2 regions of the Variovorax sp. OV084 genome follow, and region 1 is predicted to be linked to the other one. Evidence: predicted binding sites of a transcription regulator. Region 1 holds the regulator's gene; the other holds the start of a gene.
What was found. Region 1 encodes HrcA, which represses chaperone genes, less so after heat shock. Its sites were predicted from a motif close to TTAGCACTCNNNNNNNNNGAGTGCTAA; they were not measured.
Positions count from the first base shown of each region.

Region 2: BMW87_RS09470 (co-chaperone GroES) is a predicted target of HrcA. The motif match lies at 1,234-1,260, and genes of this name have one in related genera.

Region 1 is NZ_FOII01000025.1:11,501-18,606, forward strand. Features, by position in the region: gene rapZ (RNase adapter RapZ) at 1-815, opposite strand, end outside; gene recN (DNA repair protein RecN) at 812-2,494, opposite strand; gene BMW87_RS31465 (NAD kinase) at 2,496-3,407, opposite strand; gene hrcA (heat-inducible transcriptional repressor HrcA) at 3,439-4,446, shown strand; tRNA gene BMW87_RS31475 (tRNA-Ile) at 4,478-4,554, shown strand; tRNA gene BMW87_RS31480 (tRNA-Arg) at 4,617-4,693, shown strand; tRNA gene BMW87_RS31485 (tRNA-Arg) at 4,811-4,887, shown strand; gene greB (transcription elongation factor GreB) at 4,945-5,520, shown strand; gene BMW87_RS31495 (RelA/SpoT family protein) at 5,528-7,106, opposite strand, start outside.
Region 2 is NZ_FOII01000002.1:664,473-671,578, reverse strand. Features, by position in the region: gene groL (chaperonin GroEL) at 1-823, opposite strand, end outside; gene BMW87_RS09470 (co-chaperone GroES) at 853-1,143, opposite strand; gene BMW87_RS09465 (hypothetical protein) at 1,578-3,131, shown strand; gene BMW87_RS09460 (Bug family tripartite tricarboxylate transporter substrate binding protein) at 3,264-4,262, opposite strand; gene BMW87_RS09455 (cupin domain-containing protein) at 4,322-4,678, opposite strand; gene BMW87_RS09450 (quinone oxidoreductase family protein) at 4,699-5,706, opposite strand; gene BMW87_RS09445 (beta-keto acid cleavage family enzyme) at 5,703-6,608, opposite strand; gene BMW87_RS09440 (SDR family NAD(P)-dependent oxidoreductase) at 6,605-7,106, opposite strand, start outside.

The DNA.
Region 1 (7,106 bases):
AGCTGCTCGACCAGGAACACCGAACGGTGCTGCCCGCCCGTGCACCCGATGGCCACCGTCACATAGCTGCGATGGTCGCGCGCCAGTGCATCGAGCCAATGCGTGAGGAACTGTTCGATGTCGTTGTACATGCGCGCTACGTCGTCGTGCTCGCGCAGCCATTCGATCACCGGCTCGTCGCGGCCCGTGAGCGGGCGCAGCGCGGGCACGTAGTGCGGGTTGGGCAGCATGCGCACGTCGAACACGTAGTCCGCATCGAGCGGCACGCCGCGCTTGAAGGCGAACGATTCGAACACCAGCGTCAGCGCGCTTTGCGGCGCGGAGATCAGCGACTTGATGTAGCTCTGCAGCTGCGCCGGCCGGATCAGGCTCGTGTCGATCACGTCCGCGCCGTCGCGCAGGTCGGCCAGCAATTCGCGTTCGAGCTCGATGGCCTGCATCAGCACGCGGTGCTGCTCGGGCACGTCGGTACGGCCTTCCTGGCGCGAGAGTGGATGGCGGCGGCGGGTTTCCGAGTAGCGGCGCAGCAGGGCGTCGGTGGTCGCGTCGAGGAACAGCGAACGCAGCGAGATCTCGCCGTCGCGCCGCAGCGCTTCGAGCTGCTGTGGAACGATTGGTAGCGAGACGCCGCTGCGCACGTCCATGGCAATGGCCACGCGCGGCGTCTGCTGTTCGTGCTGCAAGGCGATGAAGGATGTCAGCAGTTCGGGCGGCAGGTTGTCGACGCAGTAGTAGCCAGCGTCTTCCAGCGCATGCAGGGCCACCGACTTGCCGGAGCCCGACATGCCCGTGATGAGCACGAGGTCGAGGTTCATGGCGCGGTCACCGAGGTCTTGTGGCCGAGCATTTCGCGTGCGTGCGCGAGCGAGGTTTGCGAGACCTTCTCACCGCCCAGCATGCGGGCGATTTCCTTGGCGCGGTTGTCATCGTCGAGGCGCGACACGCCGCTCTCGGTGCGCGGGCCGTCCTTGCCGGCTGCTGCCGTCTGGCGCTTGGCCACAACGAGGTGATGGTCGGCACAGGCGGCCACCTGGGGCAGGTGGGTCACGGCGAGAACCTGGCGGTCGCGGCCGAGCTGCTTCATGAGGCGGCCGACGGTCTCGGCGACCGCACCGCCGACGCCGGCATCGACCTCGTCGAAGATCAGCGTCTGCGCCGCGCCGAGCTGGCTGGTGGTGACGGCGATGGCCAGCGCAATGCGCGACAGTTCGCCGCCCGAGGCCACCTTGCCGATGGCGCGCGGCGTGCTGCCGGTGTGGCCGGCCACGAGAAAGGCCACGTCTTCGAGGCCGGCACGGCTGGGCTGCGCCAGCGGCTGCAGTTCGACGTCGAAGCGTCCGCCCTGCATGCCGAGACCCTGCATCGCATCGGTGACGGCTTGAGCGAGGCGCGGCGCAGCTTGCTTGCGGACCTTGCCGAGCGCCTTGGCTTCCTTCATGTAGGCCTGCTGTGCGTTCTGTTCTGCGCGCTCAAGCCCTTCGAGATCGCTTTGCGCATCCAGCGCCTGCAGTTCGGCCTGCCAGCCGGCGAGCAGCGCCGGCAGTTCGGCGGGCGGGCGCTTGTAGCGGCGCGCGAGCGACATCCACAGGCCCATGCGCTCGTCCAGCTCGGCCAGGGTTTGCGGATCGGTGTCGGCATCGCGCAGGTAGCCGTGCAGCGTGTGGGCAGCGTCGGAGGCCTGGGCCACGCATGAGGCGAGCACTTCGCCCAGCGCGCGGAACTCGGGCTCGATGTGCTCGCAGTTCTGCAGCAGCGTGAGCGCGCGCGTAAGCGCGGGGAGGGCGCCGTTGTCGTCGTCTTCCAGTGCCTGGCTGGCACCCTGGGCCGCGTCGATCAGGGCCTGCGCGTTGGAGATGCGCGAGTGGTTGGTCGACAGCTCTTCCCACTCGTCGACGCCCGGTGCGAGCTTGGCGACTTCGGAAATCTGCCATTGCAGCCGCTCGCGTTCGCGCTGCAGCGAGTCCTGCGCCGAGCGCGCGTGTTCGAGTGCGGAAAGTGCCTGCCGCCAGCTTTGCCACGCGGCGTCGAGCGCATCGGTGCGCACGCCTGCGTAGGCGTCGAGCAGGCCGCGCACTGCCTCAGGCCGCGTCAGGCTTTGCCAGGCGTGCTGGCCGTGGATGTCGAGCAGGCGGTCGCCGAGCTCGCGCAACTGCGTGGCCGTGGCTGGGCTGCCGTTGATCCAGCCGCGGCTGCGGCCCTGCAGGTCGACGGTGCGGCGCAGCAGCAGCGCGTCGCCGGCTTCGAAGCCGCCTTCGTCGAGCCAGGTGTCCAGGGCGGGGTCGGCGTCGAATTCGGCACTCACGTCGAGCCGTTCGGCCCCTTCGCGCACCGCGCCAGCGTCGGCGCGGTTGCCCAGCGCCAGTTGCAGCGCGTCGATCAGGATGGATTTGCCCGCGCCGGTTTCGCCGGTCAATACCGTGAAGCCGCCGGACAGGTCGAGTTCGAGTGATCGCACGATCACGAAGTCGCGCAGTGCGATGCGTCGCAGCGCCATTTCAGGAGCCCCCTTCGTTCCAGTGAAGTTTCTTGCGCAAGGTGTCGAAATAGCTCCAGCCGCGCGGGTGCAAAAAGCGCACGCGGAAATCGGAGCGGCGCACCACCACGCGGTCGCCGATTGCGAGCGAGGCCAGCGACTGCATGTCGAAATTGGCGCTGGCGTCACGCCCGCCCACCAGCTCGATCACGATCTCGTCGGCGTCGGGCAGCAGCACGGGGCGGTTCGACAGCGTGTGCGGTGCGATCGGTACCAGCACCCAGCCCGGCACGGCCGGATGCAGCAGCGGCCCACCGGCCGACAGTGCGTAGGCCGTCGAGCCTGTGGGCGTGGCGATGATCAGGCCGTCGGCGCGCTGGTTGGCCACGAAATGGCGGCCCACCGATACGCGCAACTCGACCATGCCGGAGGTGGCGCCGCGGTTGACGACCACGTCGTTCATGGCGAGCGCGTCGAACACCGAGGCGCCGTCGCGCACGACCTGTGCGTGCATCAGGCTGCGGTGGTCTTCCTCGTACTCGCCGGCCAGCATCGGGATCAGCGTGGCCTGGTAGTTGTCGAGCGGAATGTCGGTGATGAAGCCGAGCCGGCCGCGGTTGATGCCGATCAGCGGGATGCCATAGCTGGCGAGCTGCCGGCCGATGCCGAGCATGGTGCCGTCGCCGCCGACTACCAGGCCGAGGTCGCAGCGCTGGCCGATTTCCTCGACGCTCAGGGCTTCGTAGCGTGGATGGGCAGGGGCGCCGTCATCGTCTTCCTCGCAGGTCGAGCGCTCGACGAACACCGTGCAGCCTTGCGATTCGAGGAAGGCGCCAATGCCTTCCATGACGCCGTCGCGCGAGTCCGCCTGCGCCCGGGCGCCGGAAGCCTGGTATTTGCCGATCAGGGCGACGTGACGAAAGCGAGAGGTCATATCTCACAAATTACAACACTAAAATCTTGCAATGCTGGACGACCGTGCCAAGTTGCTGCTCAAGACGCTCGTCGAGCGCTACATCGCCGACGGGCAACCCGTCGGCTCGCGCACGCTGTCGCGTTCCTCGGGGCTCGATCTGTCGCCAGCGACCATCCGCAACGTCATGTCCGACCTCGAGGCGCTGGGGCTGATCGCCAGCCCGCACACCTCGGCCGGCCGCATTCCGACGCACCGTGGATACCGCCTCTTCGTCGACACCATGCTGACCGCGCAGCGCGAACAGATGAGCACGCCGAGCCTCGCGCCCGACCAGCCGCAGAAAGTGATCGCCAATGCGGCGCATCTGTTGTCGAACCTGTCGCAGTTCGTTGGCGTGGTGATGGCGCCGCGGCGCGCTTCGGTGTTCAAGCAGATCGAGTTCCTGAAGCTCTCTGACCGGCGCCTGCTGGTGATCATCGTCTCGCCCGATGGCGACGTGCAGAACAGGGTGATCTTTCCGGAGGCCGACTATTCGCAGTCGCAGCTGGTCGAGGCCTCGAACTACATCAATGCGCACTATGCGGGCCTGACTATCGAGCAGGTGCGCGATCGTCTCCAGTCCGAGGTCGAAAAGCTGCGTGGCGAGATCGCTGCGCTGATGCAGGCCGCGGTGCAGGTCAGTTCCGAAGTGCTGAACGAGGCGCAGGAAGACGACGTCGTGATCTCCGGTGAGCGCAACCTGCTGGCGGTGAGCGATTTCTCCAGCGACATGGGGCAGTTGCGCCGTGCCTTCGAACTCTTCGAGCAGAAGGCCCAGTTGATGCGCCTGCTCGACGTGTCGAGCAAGGCCGAAGGGGTGCGCATCTTCATTGGCGGCGAAAGCCAGGTGGTGCCCTTCGAAGAACTCTCCATCGTCAGCGCCAACTACGAGGTCGATGGACAGGTCGTGGGTACGCTGGGCGTGATCGGGCCGACGCGCATGCCCTACGAGCGCATGATCCAGATCGTCGACATCACGTCGCGCCTGGTGAGCAATGCGCTGAGCCATCGCAAGTAGGCGCCGCAGCGCGAATAGAATCGTGCCGCGTGGGCCGTTAGCTCAGTTGGTTAGAGCAGCGGACTCATAATCCGTTGGTCGATGGTTCAAGCCCATCACGGCCTACCACTGCTTCTTGTTTTTGCCCGTTTTCGGAACGAGCCTCAGAACAGGCTATAATCGAAGGCTCAGCGGCTGTAGCTCAGTTGGATAGAGTACTTGGCTACGAACCAAGGGGTCGTGGGTTCAATTCCTGCCAGCCGCACCATCTCCAGAAATGCCCGGAAGATTCATCTTCCGGGCATTTTTCTTTTGTGCCTTCGCGTGGATTCGGCCGGGCAAATGCAAAAAGGGTCGAAGAAAGCGGGCTATAATTGCAAGCTGTGCGGCTGTAGCTCAGTTGGATAGAGTACTTGGCTACGAACCAAGGGGTCGTGGGTTCAATTCCTGCCAGCCGCACCATTACAAGAAAAGCTCGCAACGAAAGTTGCGGGCTTTTTTCATTTGGAGGATTCTGCTTTGAGCAAGGCATTCACCAAGGAAACAGACTCTGACGGGGATGACGACGGCGCCGATGGCGCTTTGCCTCCGTTGCCCGCAGGCAGCAAGAACTACATCACCCCCGAAGGCTACGCGCGCCTGCGCGACGAACTGTTGCAGCTGATGGACGAGGAGCGGCCGAAGATCGTCGAAACCGTGCATTGGGCGGCCAAGAACGGTGACCGCTCCGAGAACGGCGACTACCTCTACGGCAAGAAGCGCCTGCGCGAGATCGATCGCCGCATCCGTTTTCTCACCAAGCGCCTCGAAATCGCGGAGGTCACCGATCCTTCGGTGCACCACGGTCGCGATCAGATCTTCTTCGGCGCCACCGTTCGCTATGCCGACGAGATGGGTGACGAGCGCAGCGTCACGATCCTAGGCATCGACGAAGCGGAGAGCGCGAAGTCGCAGGTCAGCTGGATTTCGCCGATTGCGCGGGCGCTGCTCAAGTCGCGCGAAGGCGACGTGGTGAAGCTCGTCACGCCGGGCGGGGCGCACGAGGTCGAGATTCTGTCCGTGAGCTATCCGGCGCCGCGCCCAGCCGCGGCGTAACGGCGCCTCAGGGGGCGGGAACCGTCCTCGACGCGGTCAGCACCGACGCGGTACGTCGGGCCGCGCGCAACACGGCATCCAGATGCGTGCGGTCGCGCACGGCGATCACGAAGCGCAGGTCGGTCGAATCCTGCGGGGTTTCGTCGGCCATTTCCACATGGGTGATGTCTGCTTCCGCATCGGCCAGCGTGGCTGCGACCCGCGCCAGCACGCCCTTGTCGTTGCGCACGGTGATGACCACGCCGGTCTCGAAGGCGCGCGTGGGTTCGTCCGCCCACTCGACGGCGAAGAAGCGTTCGCTGTCTTTATGGCGCAGCCGCTGGCCAACGCCGCAGTCTTCCGTGTGTACCACCAGACCTTCGCCATGGCCGAGGTAGCCGACGATCTGGTCGCCCGGAATCGGCCGGCAGCACAGCGCAAAGCGCACCGACGAGTTTTCGCTTCCATCCAGCGTGACCGCCCCCTGCGACACGGTTTCGTGCGAGATGAAGCGCTCGCGGCTCAGCAGCAGCGCATCGGGCCTTTCGCCCAGTTCGGAGAGCATTGCCACCAGCCGCTTCGCGACAATGCTGGCAATGCGCTTGCCCAGGCCAATGTCGGTCAGCAGTTCGGAGCGGGTGCGGTTGCCGGTGAAGCGCAGCAGCTTCTCCCACAGCGCCTGGTGTTCCTCGTCTTCCTCGGGCAGCTTGCTCAGGCCTTCGGCGCGCAGTGCCTGCGCGAGCAGCTTTTCGCCAAGGCCTTCCGACTCGGCGTGCGCCAGGGTCTTCAGATAGTGGCGGATCTTGGAGCGCGCCCGGCCGGTTCGCACGAAGCCCAGCCAGGCCGGATTGGGCGTCGACACCGGCGCGGTGATCACTTCGACCACGTCGCCGTTCTTGAGCTCGGTGCGCAGCGGCACCTGGTCGCCGTTGATGCGCGCGGCCGAGGTGTGGTCGCCGATGTTGCTGTGGATGGCGTAGGCAAAGTCGACCACCGTGGCGCCGCGGGGCAGGGCCATGATCTGGCTCTTGGGCGTGAACACATAGACCGCATCCGGAAACAGGTCGACCTTGACGTGGTCCCAGAACTCGGCGGCGTCGCGTGTTTCGTCCTGAATGTCGAGCAGCGACTGCAGCCACTTGGTGCCCAGCCGGTCGTTGCTGGCCGCGTTCGGTTCGGCCGCCTTGTACAGCCAGTGTGCAGCCACGCCCGATTCGGCCACCACATGCATTGCCTCGGTCCTCAACTGGAACTCGACGCTCACGCCGGCAGGGCCGACGAGCGTGGTGTGCAGCGACTGGTAGCCGTTGAGCTTGGCGATCGCGATGTGGTCCTTGAACTTGCCCGGCAGGGGCTTGTACATCTGGTGCAGGATGCCCAGGCCGGTGTAGCAGGCGATCACGTTCGGCACGATCAGGCGGAAGCCGTAGATGTCGGTCACCTGGGCGAAGCTCAGGTGCTTTTCTTCCATCTTGCGATAGATCGAATAGAGCGTTTTCTCGCGCCCCGCGATGCGCAGCGTCATGTTTGCTGCGGCAAAGGCGGTTTCGACCTCGCGCTGCACCTTCTGGATCAGGTCGCGGCGTCGGCCCCGCGCCTTGGCCACG
Region 2 (7,106 bases), on a different contig from region 1:
CCACGACCTTCAGGATGCCGCGGATCGTGTTCACGACCAGCGTAGCCAGGGCTTCGCCTTCGACTTCTTCGGCAATGATCAGCAGCGGACGGCCAGCCTTGGCGACTTGTTCCAGCGTGGGGAGCAGGTCACGGATGTTGCTGATCTTCTTGTCGAACAGCAGCACGAAGGGGTTGTCGAGCAGCGCCGATTGCTTCTCGGGGTTGTTGATGAAGTAGGGCGACAGGTAGCCGCGGTCGAACTGCATGCCTTCGACGACGTCGAGTTCGCTGTCCAGCGACTTGCCGTCTTCGACAGTGATCACGCCTTCCTTGCCGACCTTGTCCATCGCGTCAGCGATGAGCTTGCCGATGGTTTCGTCGCTGTTGGCCGAGATCGAGCCGACTTGAGCGATTTCCTTCGACGTGGTGGTGGGCTTGGAAGCCTTCTTCAGCTCGGCGACCAGGGCCGTGACAGCCTTGTCGATGCCGCGCTTCAGGTCCATAGGGTTCATGCCGGCAGCCACCAGCTTGAAACCTTCGCGAACGATGGCTTGTGCCAGCACGGTCGCGGTGGTGGTGCCGTCACCGGCGTTGTCCGAAGTCTTGGAAGCCACTTCCTTCACGAGCTGGGCGCCCATGTTCTGCAGCTTGTCCTTGAGTTCGATTTCCTTGGCGACCGACACACCGTCCTTGGTGACGGTGGGGGCGCCGAACGAGCGCTCGAGCACCACGTTGCGGCCCTTGGGGCCCAGGGTCACCTTGACTGCGTTGGCCAGGATGTTGACACCCTCGACCATGCGTGCGCGGGCTTCACCGCCGAAGACTACGTCTTTTGCTGCCATGTTTGTTTACTCCGAATGGGATGTTTGAATTACTTCTCGACGACCGCGAACAGGTCGTCTTCCTTCATGACGAGCAATTCGTCACCGCCGACCTTGACGGTCTGGCCGCTGTACTTGCCGAACAGGACGCGGTCGCCGACCTTGACGGTCAGTGCGGCCAGTTCGCCCTTGTCGTTGCGCTTGCCCGGGCCCACGGCCAGGACTTCACCCTGATCGGGTTTTTCAGCGGCTGCGTCGGGGATGACGATGCCGGAGGCGGTCTTGGTTTCGCTGTCAACACGCTTGACGATCACGCGATCGGCCAAAGGACGAAGTTTCATTGCATCTCCTGGATGTATGGATAAGAAACGGGTTTTGTGGTCGGGTGCCGGACCGGAGGCCGGCAGCCCATCGACTGGAAGCGAGGGCTGTTAGCACTCATCAGCAGCGAGTGCTAATCATAAGGGCAATCGGTGACGATTCAAGTGGGCGGACTTCCGTACGCTTCGTGTAGCGCGACGTTTCGTCGGTCGCTCGCAGGTACTTCTTTGCGATGTTGCGAGACAGGCCTGTGCACCTCGCTATCTCGCGGATGGGCATCGGCTTGCGTAGGGCCCAGCATCTTTCAGAGTTGCTTTCGGACGCCTCGCGCGCGCCGCGATACCTAATTTGGGTGATGGACCGGTCCCCGCCGTGCCCTTAATCTTGCGCGTAACAAATTGACATGAATCGAGAGTGACGGAGCTTTTCTAACGATTGAGAACAGGAGTGATCGATGGCCTGGTGGAAATGCATCCCCTGTACTCGGGAGGGAAAGGGCGGATGGCACGAGTTGGCCGAATATTCCGTCAGCACTCGCTGCCCAGTTTGCGCGACCTACATGCAGGGGCCTTTTCCTGAGGCTATCGATGCTCACGTCCTTGGGCTCATGCCGACTGCACCAAGGCGACCATCGATTGAGCAAATCAATTTGTTTTTCGAGAGAAACTATGGGCCAAAAGGCCCTGTCGATGCTCATACCGTCAATTTCCAGATGTTGAATGACAATCTGGTGATATGGCGAAAGGAGTTCGTTGAGCGCGTTCGGACCTTAAAGAATTCCATCAGCGAAGAACAGGCTTTGGGCCTTTGGGAATTGATGGTGGAGTGCTTCGTCGAGAAGAAGATAGACAAAGCCTATGCTTTCCTGCAGCGCGCCAAAGCTCTGGGGCTGAAGCCGTTGGAGGCGGAAAGCCCGCGCGTGTTCTGGTCAGGTGCGGAGAGCCGCAAGAAGGCATATGAGGTCTCCCAACCACCGCCCGAAGCTACCGCTCTGGAAAAAACCGATATAGGGCAGCTGCTCGACAAGCTTTCATTGTTCAAAGCAGTCCCGTGGGAGCTTTCGACGCTTCTGTGGGCGCTGGTGTCTCGGTATTTCGGCATGGGAGCCAGCGGCGATATACATGTCTATATGGACGGCGGTTTTGCATTGGGCAATGTCTTTTGGAACGACGAGCTTCCAGTTCTCCGGCTTATGCAGCGCTACGGTGCTGTTCGATCAATCCTTATTCACATTTGGCACACCGAGGATCTTCGATGGATGCCAGAATTTTCAATTGATTCAGACCAGCTGCTGTTGGTTTTCGATAAATCTCGGAGAATCCCAGCCCCGACCATCGACAACCCGCAACAGACCCGAAGTTTCCGCTTCGAAAAACCTTACAGGCTGGCGAACTTTCGGCGGCTCTTCGAGCGCGCATTACAGCAGCCCGACAGGCTCCATCCCCTGGTCCTCTATAACTTTCGCAAAGAAACCGGCGTTTATGCCCGATTAATTCGAAAGGCTAACGGAGTTGACATTTTGCTGTTTGAGTATGAGTCAGAGCACAGAAAATTGATCAGGGTCTTTGCCGCGAACAGCCAGGATGCCATTGGCCGCATGACGAGCATCGAAGCCTTCATGATGGCGAACTACACCGCCTACGTACAGATCCCTTTCGAGTTGATCTGCACCCCGGAAGCATTCATCGACGGGTCGGGACGTGGAGGGAAAATTCTGGCGGTCAATTTCAACCCGGCAACCGGCTGGCGATACCGTCACGCCTTGATTGCACGTTTCCCTGAATCTGAGGGCTGGGGGTTGTTGGCTAAGGTGCACAGGCTGTTGCCTACTCTCGCGTTGAAATATGCCACCGGAGGCATGGATCTTCCCAAGAGCCGGAGGCTGCTGGGAGAGCTGTTTGATGGAAAGATAGGCGAGTCGTCCGACCTCGGTCATCGTTTGCAGTGCCTGAGGATGTGCTTCGGCGGACCAACTGCGTCTGCGAACCTTCATCCTGCCAAGCTCTGAGCACCAAATGATGAGGCGAGTCAGCTCTCCTCTTGAGGCGAGAGACTTTCGTTGTCGGCCTTGGAGTTTCGGACAAGATGAGGCGTACCTCATGCAGCGCAGGAAGGACGGGGCTTCCCGCTTTGTGTCGTGTCAGTCCACCTTAATGCTCGCAGCCTTGACCACCTGCTGCGCCTTGGCGGTTTCGTCGACGATGAACTTGTTGAACTGTGCCGACTGCATCGTGAACGGCTCGGCGCCGAGCTTCTCCAGCCGCTCTTTCAGCTCGGGCGACACCATGATCTTCGCGACCTCGGCCTGAAGCCGCTCCACCACGGGTTGCGGCGTCTTTGCCGGGGCGAAGAGGCCGACCCAGAACAAATACGCCGAACCTGGCACGCCGGCTTCCACGGTGGTTGGGGCATCGGGCAAGGCGGGCGAGCGTTGGGCGGTTCCCACGGCCAGCGCCTGCAGCTTGCCGCTCTTGATGAGCGGCAGCGCCGACACCATCGGCGCGAAGAACCAGTCGACGCGGCCCGACATCACCTCGGTCATCGCCTCGGGCGTGCCGCGGAAGGGCACGTGCTGCGCATCGAGCCCGGCCGCGAGGCGGAACACCTCCGCGTTCATGTGCGTGGCCGAGCCGTTGCCAGCCGATCCGTAGTTGAAGCTGCCCGGCTTTGCCTTGACCTTCGCGACCAGGTCCTGCACGTTCGTGAAATGCGCGGGCGCGGTCACCAGCACGTTGGGCAGGCTCGCCATCGGCGTGATGCCGGTGAAGTCCTTGATCGTGTCGTACGACAGGCCCTTGTAGATCCATGGATTCACGAGGTGCCCCGCTGAATGCACCAGCAGCGTGTACCCGTCGGCCGGTGACTTGGCCGTGATGGCCGCGCCCAGGGTTCCGCCCGCGCCGGGCTTGTTGTCGACGATCACGCTCGTGCCCAGCGCCGGCCCGAGCTTCTCGGCCACGAGGCGCGCGACGATGTCGGTGCCGCTGCCTGCCGTGAACGGCACCACCAGCTTGATCGGCTGCGTGCCCGGCCATGCGCCCTGCGCCAGCGCGCCGTTGCTGCCCAGCGTGCAGGCCGCGAGCGCCGCGGCCGCGGTGAGTGCCTGTCGGCGGCTCCAGGGGAAAGTCTTCTTCTTCATGCGTCTTGTCTCCGTTGATTTGTTCGATGAGCAATGAATGACCGAAGGGGGTGCGAGCGCTAGGCCGGTGGCGCATTCGGCATCACCAACGCCACTAGCACCGGGCGGTTGCTGCGGTTTTCGAGCTGCCGCTTCTCGCCGGGTGCGAAGCGGCAGCTGTCGTACTGCTCGAGCACGTCTTCCTGGTGCACGCCGTCGGTCTCACCGACCACATGCAGCTGGCCTTCGAGCACGAGGTAGAGCTTTTCCATCGGCGAGCCGTCGAGCCCGGTGTGGCCGCCGGGCAGGATCTGGCTCATGCCCATCCACATCTGCGTGGAGGGGCCGGCTTCCTTGCCCTGCAGGCGCAGGCAACGCATGTCGAAGTGGTTGGGCGCCTCGTAGTGCGGCGCTTCGTTGAAACGGGTCACGTGCATGGCGGGTGTTCCTTGCGGTTTCAGGGGCGCAGCACAACGCGGTCGGTGCTGCCCGACAGCACCAGCCGGTAGGCATCGATGGCTTCGTCGAGCGCGAAGTGGCGCGCCACGGGAAAGGGCTTCAGCGTGCCGCGCTCGAAGCCCTCGCGCATCGCGTCGAGCTGCGCGGTGGAGGCAACGCAGTCCATCGCAAGCGAGTCGATGCCCACGAAGGTGTGCATGCCGCGGTAGAACGCGAAGATGTCGAAGGGCACCGCGCGGTCGTGCGTGGCAATGAAGATCTGCGTCGCGCCCTTGGCCATCGCCTTGTTGGCGGCCTCGAAGTAGGCGCTGCCCACGGTGTTGTAGACGATGTGCGCGCCGCGCCCGTCGGTGAGTTCGCGCACTTGCGCGCCCACGTCGGCATGCTGGCGCGCGTCGATCACGTCGACCGGCCCGTTCGCGAATCCCTCGAAGGGCCCGGCGTGCCGCTGCACTGCGATCACCCGCGCGCCAGCCTGCGAAGCGAGTTGCACCGCCGCCTGCCCGACCTTTCCGTTGGCGCCGAGTACCAGCACAGTCTGCCCCGCCTGCGGCATGCCGCTGCGGCGAAAGCCTTCGTAGGCGGTGACGAAGGGCACGCCCACCGCGCCGGCTTCGTCCATCGAAATGCCCCGGGGCTTTGCGCGCAGCGCCGCTTCGGGCAGCACCAGGTAGCGCGCATGTGAGCCGTCGCGCGTGATGCCCACGTCGCCGCCCGAGCCGTAGACCTCGCGGCCGATCCATTCGGCAGGGCCGCTCACCACGGTGCCCGCGAAGTCGCGGCCCGGGGTGCGTGGCCAGACAGCCTGCGGCATGATGCCCAGCGTCGCTTTCACGTCGCTCGGGTTCACCGCGGCGGCGGCGATGCGCACCACGGCGTGGCCGGGTGGTGGCGTGGGTTCCGGCTGCGGCGCGGCCTCGAGCCGCAGCGTGTCGAGGTTGGCGGCCTTCTCGCTCACGCGCAATGCGCGGGAGCTGTGAGCCGGGTGCATGGCTGCGATGCTCATCGCCCAACCCCTTGCATGCCCCTCGCTTCCGGCAAGCCCAGCATGGTGCGGGCCTCGCGCGGGTTGGCGATCTCGCCGCCCAGGCTCAGCAGGATGTCGCGCGCCTTGGCCACCAGCTGCGCATTGCTTTCGGCCAGCACGCCCTTCTCCAGGTAGATGTTGTCCTCCATGCCCACGCGCACATGGCCGCCCAGCAGCCAGGCCTGCGCGACGATCGGAAACTCCATGCGGCCGATGCCGAAGGCGCTCCAGAAGGCGCCGCGCGGCAGCATGTTGCGGGCGTAGAGCAGCGTCTCCGGTGTGGGCGCAAAGCCGTACTTCACGCCGAGCACGAAGGTCCACATCGCGGGGCCGTCGAGCGTGCCGTCGGCGATGAGGTCGAGTGCAAGGTTGATGTCGCCCGAATCGAAGATCTCCAGCTCGGGCTTCACGCCGGCCTCGCGGATCACCTTCGCCATGCGTCGTACATTCTTCGGCGTGTTCATCACCACGTCGGGGCCGGAGTTCATGGTGTTGAGGTCGAGCGAGCACACGTCGGGCTTGATCAGCGCGATGTGCTCCACGCGTTTTTCCGGAGGCAGCAGCGTGGTGCCGGGCGCGGCGATCTTCGGGTCGTCCTCGCCCGGAATGAAGCGCCCGCCGGGGCCGGTCGTGAGGTTGATGATCAGCTCGCGGTTCCCGCGGCGGATGCGGTCGACCACCTCGCGGTAGAGCTCGATTTCCATCGAGGGTTTGCCGGTTTCGGGATGGCGCACATGGATGTGTACCTGCGCCGCGCCGGCCTCGGCCGCGGCCAGGCATTCGTCGGCAATCTGCACCGGCGTGATCGGCAGGTGCGGCGTCTGCTCCGGCTTCACGAGGTTGCCCGTGACGGCGCATGTGATGAGGGTCTTCGGGTTCACAGGTGACGCCCTCCGTCGACCACGATGCGCGTACCGGTGACGAAGCGCATCGTCGTCGCGAGCGCTTCTACGGTGGCCGCCACGTCGTCGGGCTTGCCGATGCGCCCGAGCGGCGTGGTGCTCGCCATCTTGCTGGCGAACTCCGCGCCGCGGCCGGGCACGAAGCCCGACTCCACCGCGCCCGGCGACACCGAAACGACGCGCACCGCCGGTGCCAGTGCCTTGGCCAGCGCGTCGCCGACCACGTCCAGCCCGGCCTTCGCTGCGACATACGCGAGGTTGCTGCCCACGCCGGTGAAGCCCGCGATGGACGAGATGTTGACCACGAGCCCATCGCCACTGGCCTTCAGCATCGGTGCAAAGGCGCGGATGGTCGCGAACACGCCGCGGAAGTTGGCGCGCACGATGTCGTCGATGAGCTCGTCGGTCAGCGCGTCGAGGTCACCGGCGGGAACGGGCTGCGTATGGCCCGCGCTGTTGACCAGGATGTCGCAGCGG